DNA from 2 places in the Salinivibrio sp. IB574 genome. Region 2 is predicted to be linked to the other one. Evidence: predicted binding sites of a transcription regulator. Region 2 holds the regulator's gene; the other holds the start of a gene.
What was found. Region 2 encodes PurR, which represses purine synthesis genes. Its sites were predicted from a motif close to TNANGNAAACGTTTNCNTNA; they were not measured.

Region 1: a site for PurR is predicted at 2,746-2,765, ahead of BZJ17_RS09020 (NCS2 family permease). Genes of this name have one in related genera too.

The regions. Positions count from the first base shown of each region.
Region 1 covers NZ_MUFN01000015.1:32,893-37,273, reverse strand. The annotation lists gene frsA (esterase FrsA) at 1-742, opposite strand, end outside; gene gpt (xanthine phosphoribosyltransferase) at 900-1,355, opposite strand; gene BZJ17_RS09020 (NCS2 family permease) at 1,412-2,704, opposite strand; gene BZJ17_RS09015 (aminoacyl-histidine dipeptidase) at 3,457-4,381, shown strand, end outside.
Region 2 covers NZ_MUFN01000012.1:60,578-64,958, reverse strand. The annotation lists gene BZJ17_RS07570 (iron ABC transporter permease) at 1-749, shown strand, start outside; gene BZJ17_RS07565 (heme ABC transporter ATP-binding protein) at 746-1,522, shown strand; gene purR (HTH-type transcriptional repressor PurR) at 1,783-2,787, shown strand; cyclic di-GMP riboswitch class I at 2,967-3,066, shown strand; gene BZJ17_RS07555 (TfoX/Sxy family DNA transformation protein) at 3,182-3,775, shown strand; gene lpdA (dihydrolipoyl dehydrogenase) at 4,060-4,381, shown strand, end outside.

The DNA.
Region 1 (4,381 bases), on a different contig from region 2:
CTTCATTGAGATGCCAATGACTGCTGTGCCCCACTGAGGGCATATCTAAGGTCAATACCGCGATATCTGCGGGAGCAAAGTAATCGACGAATACCCGCCATAAATCGGTTTGCAAACTGTCTAAGCTGCCACTGAGAATAACCACCGGCAGAGTCGCATCGGTTCTTGGCAGATACAGGTAACCTTTTAGCGATTTGCCATCGAGCGTTGTTTCTACGGTTTTAACCGTGAAGGGAAGCTTATCCATGGCATGCTCAAAGGCTTTGTAGGCCAGCGTTTCCGATTGCAAAGCGAGCGTATCGCCTTTGAGGTGAGGATACGCCGCGATACCGAAATAGGTACAGGCTTGCAGCCATTGCTGACTCGCTGCTTGATGCTCCCCTTTGTCTGCCAGCGCTTGGGCGCGCTTTTGGTGCTGCATGCCCACTGCTGTCCACTCGTAGTTCCAATTTCCCGAGCGGTAGCCTTCTACCGTATCCAGCAGACTGTCGACGGAGCGTGAATTATCCGAATGAGCAATACGGGCAAAAATGGCTTCCATCTCTACCGGATCCACTCCTTGCCACGTCCATTGTCCACGACGCCGCATTCGATACCAGCTGCGCTCACTATCTCCATCAAACGCCGAATAACTCGCTTGATCGATTTGCTGGATAGCGCCAAACAATGTCGACGTTTCTTTGGCATGTCTGTGTTTGGCAAACAGCTTGACCGACAAATTTTGAGATTCGCTTTCCGACACGTTCACTCCCGAGCGTTCAGTTTATGACGCTCCTAGTGTAAACCATACTCACAGCAAGGCCATGATTTTCAGTCAATCGCGTCCCTAGAAACGAAAAAACGCCGCAACTGTGTGCGACGTTTTGTTGACAGCAGATTATCAATAACCTTGCTGGCTATTATTTGGCAATCGGATCCACATAGCTCACCGCCATATCCCACGGCTGCTCAATCCATGTGTCTTGCGCAATATCGACGATATAATCGTCAACAAGATGCTTACCCGCCGGTTTGGCGCTTACAGTCACAAAGCGTGCTTTAGGATAGAGTTGGCGCACCATTTCTGCAGTTCCGCCTGTATCAACCAAGTCGTCCACCACAATAAAGCCTTCACCATCCCCCGGTGCTTGTTTCACGACACGCATATCGCGCTGATGATCATGATCGTAGCTCGAGATACACACCGTATCGACATAGCGAATGCCTAGCTCACGGGCCAGAATGGCGGCAGGCACTAAGCCACCGCGACTCACAGCAATAATTCCCTGCCACTGGTCAGCGGGTAGCAGCCTCTCCGCCAATTGGCGTGTGTACATCTGCATGTTGTCCCAGGTGATGATGAACTTGTTACTCATGATGAAAACCTCGTGGCGTTTCTCGCCTTGTTATAACGTCAATGTGGGCGGCTGTTTTACACCAAGAAAACGAACTTGAGTAAGAACAATCCAGCCAAGATCCAGATACTGACAGGGACCTCACGCCCTTTGCCCGCAAAGGTTTTTACGGCACAAAACGCAATAAAGCCAAGGCCAATCCCGCTCGCAATCGAGTAAGTGAGCGGCATCAGCAAGCACACCACGACCACCGGTGCGGCTTCAGTCAAATCTCGCCAGTTAATCCCTACAAGACCTGACATCATCAAAATCGCAACATAAAAGAGAGCGCCAGCTGTTGCATACGCTGGGACCATACCTGCGAGCGGCGCAAAAAATAGCGCAAGCAAGAATAAGATCCCCACAACGACAGCAGTGAGTCCTGTACGGCCACCCGCTGCTACCCCTGACACACTTTCAATATATGAGGTTGTATTCGACGTGCCTAAAAGCGCCCCGACCGATGTCGCGGTACTGTCTGCCAGTAATGCACGATTTAAACGCGGCAGTTTACCATCTTTGTCCAAAAGTTCCGCGCGCTGTGCCACACCCACTAAGGTTCCTGCAGTATCAAAGAGGTCAACAAACAAAAATGCGAACACAATAGACACCAGACCAACTTCAAGGGCTCCGGCAAAATCAAGCTGCATAAAGGTCGGCGCGAGGCTTGGCGGCGCAGACATCACGCCATGGTAAGGGACATCCCCCGCGACAATACCAATCACGGTGACCACTAAAATCGCAATCATGACCGCCCCTTTTAGGCCACGATGCACCAAACCAATTGTGAGGAAAAAGCCGAGTGCTGCCATCGCTGGCGCAAATGCCGTCACATCACCCAGTGCGACAAGGGTTGCCGGGTGATCCACAACGATCCCCGCATTTTGCAGTGCGATGAGCGCTAAAAACAAACCGATACCCGCCGAGATACCGGTGCGCAGTGACATAGGAATCGAGTTGATAATCCACTCACGAATCTTCAACACACTGAGTAGAATAAAACACAAGCCCGAAATAAACACCGCAGCCAGCGCAACCTGCCACGAGTGGCCCATTTGCAGCACCACTGTGTAGGTGAAGAAAGCGTTAAGGCCCATACCTGGCGCTTGAGCGACCGGATAGTTGGCGACAATTCCCATCACAAAACAGCCGACGGCAGCAGCCAAACAGGTGGCAACAAATACGGCGCCCTTATCCATTCCTGCTTCAGCCAAAATAGATGGGTTCACGAAAATGATGTAGGCCATGGTGAGGAAGGTGGTCACACCGGCAATAACTTCGGTGCGAAGATCCGTGCCATGATCGCTGAGTTTAAATAAACGCTCTAACATCGTTGGTATCCCGAATAAAAGGTGGCGCATCATAAGATGCAAAAGGAAAACGTTTGCGTGTCAAAAATTGGCGCAAATCTTACCGATCGATGAAGGAAATTTCCAGCACGAAACCGCATGAATTGATCGGAATGTCATGGCTCTCGTGATGGTTGCCAACAAGATTGTCTATCATGACTGGCTTATCAGGCACCTGACATACCACCCATAAAAAAAACGCCACAACATTGTTGTGGCGCCAGAACTAAAGCGTTTGCTTCTGGATCAGAAATGTCTCTGTAAGAGCGGGGGAATCGTAAAACTTACTTGCGGTACCCGAACGGCGCCGGATACGTAAATCCTTTGGTATACACTGACTGTTGGTTCCAGTAGTAGTTAGATACCATACCTTCCATCGTTTTTACCTCTCTCAAGTTTAAACCTAATGTTGTTCACATTTTGTCTCGGTTCCTTGGAGGCGAATACTCGGGTTCACTCCATGAACAATCGATAACCTGTGTTATCAGTGTCTAGATAATAACCCACACGTAATTATATTACAAGCAATAGAGTGACTAGAGTCACAAAAAGTTCATATTTGGTAGTTTTATTACGCCTGCCACGCCTAGATATCCGGCATGCACTCTGTTTTTCCTTCCCTTGATCCTGCGACTGTCACCACCTAGTCGACAGTGGTATGCTTGGTAAAGTCCATCTATTTCAGTAAGGCCTACTGTTTAAAAGGCCAACAATAAAATAAAATGGAGTCTACCGTGTCTGAGATCAGCCAATTATCACCCCAGCCTGTTTGGGCTTTTTTTGACCAGATTTGTGCTATTCCACATCCCTCTTACCACGAAGCACAATTGGCAGCATTCATTGTCGATTGGGCGAAAGGCCGAGGCTTAGAGGTTCGCCAAGATCCCACTGGCAATATTTTTATCCGCAAACCGGCGACGCCGGGAATGGAAAACCGCAAAGGTGTAGTACTACAAGCCCACCTTGATATGGTGCCGCAGAAAAACGAGCACACCGAGCACGACTTTACCACCGATCCGATTCGCCCTTATATCGATGGCGAGTGGGTCACGGCGGATGGCACGACATTAGGCGCCGATAACGGTATTGGAATGGCCTCCTGCCTTGCCGTCTTAGCGGCTGATGACATTGAACATGGTCCGCTCGAAGTGTTGCTCACCACCAACGAAGAAGCTGGGATGGACGGTGCATTTGGCCTAGAAGCAGGCTGGCTTGAAGGGGAAGTGTTACTGAACACAGACTCCGAACAAGAAGGGGAAATCTACATGGGCTGTGCGGGCGGCGTCGATGCTAGCATGCACTTTCCGGTCGAGCGTCATCCCATCGGCGACAATTTTGCGCGTTTTACTGTCGGTATAAAAGGCCTTAAAGGCGGCCACTCTGGGGTGGATATTCACACGGGTCGCGCCAATGCCAACAAGCTACTTGCACGCATGCTCAGCCATCACCTCAGTGAGGTTGATGTCAGTCTGATTGCATTGCGAGGCGGCACATTGCGTAACGCCATCCCGCGCGAAGCCTTTGCAGATATTGCCGTGCCAGTCGAGCAAAAAGACGCATTAGCCGCGGCGATAGATAACTACGCGCAGTTGCTTCACGATGAGTTGGGACGCTTGGAGGAGAACGTCACTGTTGTACTCGATGCGTCTGACAATCAAG
Region 2 (4,381 bases):
TTATCGGTGTCTCTGGCGGCGCATCATTAGGAGGCGCACTGGGCTTGCTATTGCTCTCTTGGGGCAGTATCGAGGCCAGCTTTGTGTTTTCGGTGCCTGCCTTTGCGTTTATCGGTGCACTACTGGCAACCCTATTTGTATACAGAATTGGCACAACGGCCATGGGCAGTTCGGTGACCATCATGTTGCTAGCGGGCATTGCGATCAGTGCTTTGTCCGGCGCTGCATTAGGCTTGATTAACTATGTTGCGGATAATCAAACGTTACGAGACATCGCCCTTTGGTCGATGGGGTCGCTGACCGGTGCGACTTGGGGACAAATTGTTCTCACTGGCATCGCTGCATGCTTACTCACGGTATTTGCCTACCAGCGCGCAAGCCACTTAAATGCCCTTTTGCTCGGTGAAAACGAAGCGGCGTATTTGGGCATTGATGTACACCATTTAAAACGCCTACTCATTGTTGTGACCGCGGCGGGAATGGGCATTGCGGTAAGTGCTGCCGGTCTTATCGGCTTTGTGGGTCTAGTGATCCCACACATTGGACGTTTAATTGCCGGCCCGGATCATCGCACACTAGTGCCCTTATCAGCCATTCTTGGTGCCCTGTTACTAACCTTGGCCGATATTGTTGCCCGTGTCATTGTCGCCCCCGCCGAATTGCCTGTTGGCATTATTACCGCCCTAATGGGTGCTCCTTTCTTTCTATGGCTTCTTATTCAACAACGAAAAGCAGTGGTTCACGAATGACAGATTCTGCCCTTCAAATCTCCAAGCTCAGCTATGCGCTTAACGGCCGTCAACTGCTAAGCGAGATTGATCTCGCCTTTACTGCCGGCCAGTTACACGTTTTACTCGGGCCGAATGGTGCGGGGAAAAGTACACTGTTAAAGCAATTGATTAGCGACAAACATCAGCATGGCAGTGTGCAGTTTTGGCAACAGCCCAAAAGCCAGTGGCAAGGCGAAGAATTTGCCCGACGAGTTGCCTTCCTTCCCCAACATAGCGGCCTCACGTTTGCATTCTCCGCGCAAGAAGTGGTCGAGATGGGGGCGACACCACTAAAGGCAAACCGAGAACAGATCGCAGCCCTTGCCAACGAGCAACTAACGGCATGGGATATTAGCCATCTTGCTCATCGACCGTATCCGATTCTATCTGGCGGTGAAAAACAACGCGTACACATGGCACGCGTGTCATTACAGCTAGCGCAAACCGCACCGGATCAAGCGATACTGATGCTGGATGAACCCACTTCGGCCTTAGATATTACCCATCAACATTACACCCTAAAGCGCTGTCGAGCACTCGCTGACCAAGGAATGACAGTGCTATTGGTGTTGCACGATCTGAATTTGGCGGCGCAATACGCCGATCAACTGCATTTTCTGAAAGAAGCTCGAATCGTCCTATCCGGCGATCCGTGGCAGTGTTTTAGTAGTGATAGAGTGGCAGACATCTACCAATACCCGCTGACCGTTCTGACTCATCCGGAGCATAACTGCCCACTGATCGTGTCTTAATTGATAAATACATCATAGCTGGCTCACAAAACCGTCTGTTAGTCCATTTTCGCTGATCAGACCAATTGCGAGTGTGCGCCAACCTAAGTAAACTGAGAGCGCAACCGATTAGCTATGAGAATGGATGAAATCGGATTCGTTACCTTCGCAACCGTCTGATGTGCCGGGATTGTGAAAGACATCGCCGCTGACGAACAGCGGCGTTTTTCTGTAAGGTCGCGAGTAACGATCCCTACGCATTACTACAAAGAAGAATCAAGATGGCAACGATTAAAGATGTCGCGCGTCTCGCCGGTGTATCGACCACGACGGTGTCACACGTGATAAACAAAACCCGCTTTGTCGCCGAGAAGACGACTGAGAAAGTATGGCAAGCGGTTGAAGAGTTAAACTACGCCCCAAGTGCTGTGGCGCGAAGCTTGAAATGCAACACAACACGTACACTGGGAATGCTGGTGACCAAATCCACCAACCCCTTTTTCGCCGAGCTTGTTCACGGTGTGGAAGACTATTGCTACAAGCAAGGCTACACGCTGATTCTCTGCAATACCGAGGGTAACCTCGAAAAGCAACGCGACTACCTGCGTATGTTGTCAGAAAAGCGCGTCGACGGACTCATTGTGGTGTGCTCTGATCTCAACGAAGATTTGATGCTGTTATTAGAAAAAAAACGCGATCTGCCTATGGTCGTGATGGATTGGGGCAGTCACCATATCGATACAGACCGTATAGAAGATAATGCTGAATTAGGCGGTTACCTTGCCACCAAACACTTTATTGATAATGGACATACTAAAATTGGCTGTATTTCCGGCCAAATGGATAAAAATACCTGTAAGCATCGCTTAAACGGTTATTTCCGTGCGTTAAAAGAAGCCCACATTACAGTGAATGAAAACTGGCTGATTGAAGCGGATTTCGAAGCCGATCAAGCACAAATTGCCGCGAAGCAATTGGCGACAATGTCAGACCGCCCGACCGCTGTCTTTTGCTTTAATGACATTATGGCATTAGCGGCGATTAGTACGTTTAACGAGTACGGCTTGAAAGTGCCAGATGATATATCGGTGATTGGTTACGATAACATTGATCTCACCGAGTATTTCTCGCCACCATTGACAACTATTCACCAGCCTAAACGCCGTTTAGGCAAAACAGCCGTCAAGCTCTTGCTCGCGCGAATTGCCAACAACGAGACTCAGCAGCAAGTGTTCGAAATGCAACCTGCACTAGTGAGTCGACAATCAGTTAAAATCATAGATTAGTGTTTTTATTACACTTTTATGACACACCGTCTCCTTTGTGAGACGGTGTGTCTAATGAGAGACAACTCGATAAACCCTTCACTTAGCCATTAATCATTTACAGCTCTCTTGAACTAAGATCACACTTTTAAATGCTGCTTGGGACGACATCACTGTCTAATTATTATATGCTTAATAGCGTTTGAACAAGGCAAACCATGGCGAAAGCATGGGACGCAAAGCCACCGGCCTAATAACTTCCACTAGTGTTTTGGAGTTGATGGCAGCGGGGTTGCCAACAATTGATGATCGAAGCTGACAACTATTTGATAGATCGTTGACAACTCTGTGGTTTTGCCTTGTTACATTTTGACGTCTTTTTTGGGCATTAGTAATTCATCGAGATATTAATCAAATGGATAAACCAGCTTTAAAGAATGCAATGAAGTTATTTGCCAAATTTGGCAGCATTAAGTCCCGTTCAATGTTTGGCGGATTCGGTATTTTCTGTGACGATACCATGTTCGTTTTAGTCGTAGAAAACCAGCTCCACTTACGAGCCGGAAAAGAAAATGAAACACTATTAAAACAACAAGGCCTCGAGCCCTACGTGTATAAGAAAAGAGGATTTCCAGTTGTAACTAAGTATTTTGCAATACCAAAAGAATGGTGGGACGATGAAGAAAAGTTATTGTCAGAAGCAAAATACGCCCTAGAAGTAGCGAAGCGAGATCGAGCTGAGAAAAACAGGACTTCGCCAACAAGATTAAAAGATCTACCTAATTTACGGCTGGCAACCGAACGTATGCTCAAAAAAGCAGGTATTACATCTCCAGCAGATTTGCAGCAACAAGGTGCCGTTAATGCCTATAAAGCTCTTCTCTCGGCGCATGAAAAAGAGCTAAGCTTGGAGTTACTGTGGTCACTAGAAGGCGCGATTACTGGCAAACATTGGTCTGTGGTTCCACCTCAACGTCGCCAAGAATTATTACAACATTTAGAAAATTAATTCCTCACAACACCTATACCTCTCTACCTTTTTTGTGAGCAATGTTCGCGTCCAACACCGCCTTTATGGCGGTGTCGCTTTTTCTGAACGCACTAAACGCTCAATAAATCATCATTCAAACTAATTTCAGACAGAAAACGAAAGTTTCTTGCGATCGGTCGGGTCTGGTTAAAGGTACGATTAAGGACACAGTTCCTCAATGTAACCGACAAATCAGCCAGTTAATTCAGCTACAGTACCTAAAGTAATAACTGGGACCCATTTACTATCGGACGAGACACAGTATGCCAGTAAAAAAGATATTGCTTGGTTTAGTGGTGGTGGCGCTTGTAACACTTTGGTTCAGTTTAGATCTCAGCCAGTGGCTCACGCTTGAAAACGCCAAAGCACAACAAGTGGCATTGAATGATTACATTATCGAAAACGCGACCACCGCAAGCCTGGTGTTTTTTGTCGGCTATGTAGTGATGACCGCCCTGTCCTTACCGGGTGCGGCAGTGGCGAGTTTATTGGGCGCGGCACTCTTCGGCTTTTGGTGGGCATTGGTGTTGGTCTCCTTTGCTAGCTCGATTGGCGCCACCCTCGCCTTCTTGGTGAGTCGCTTTA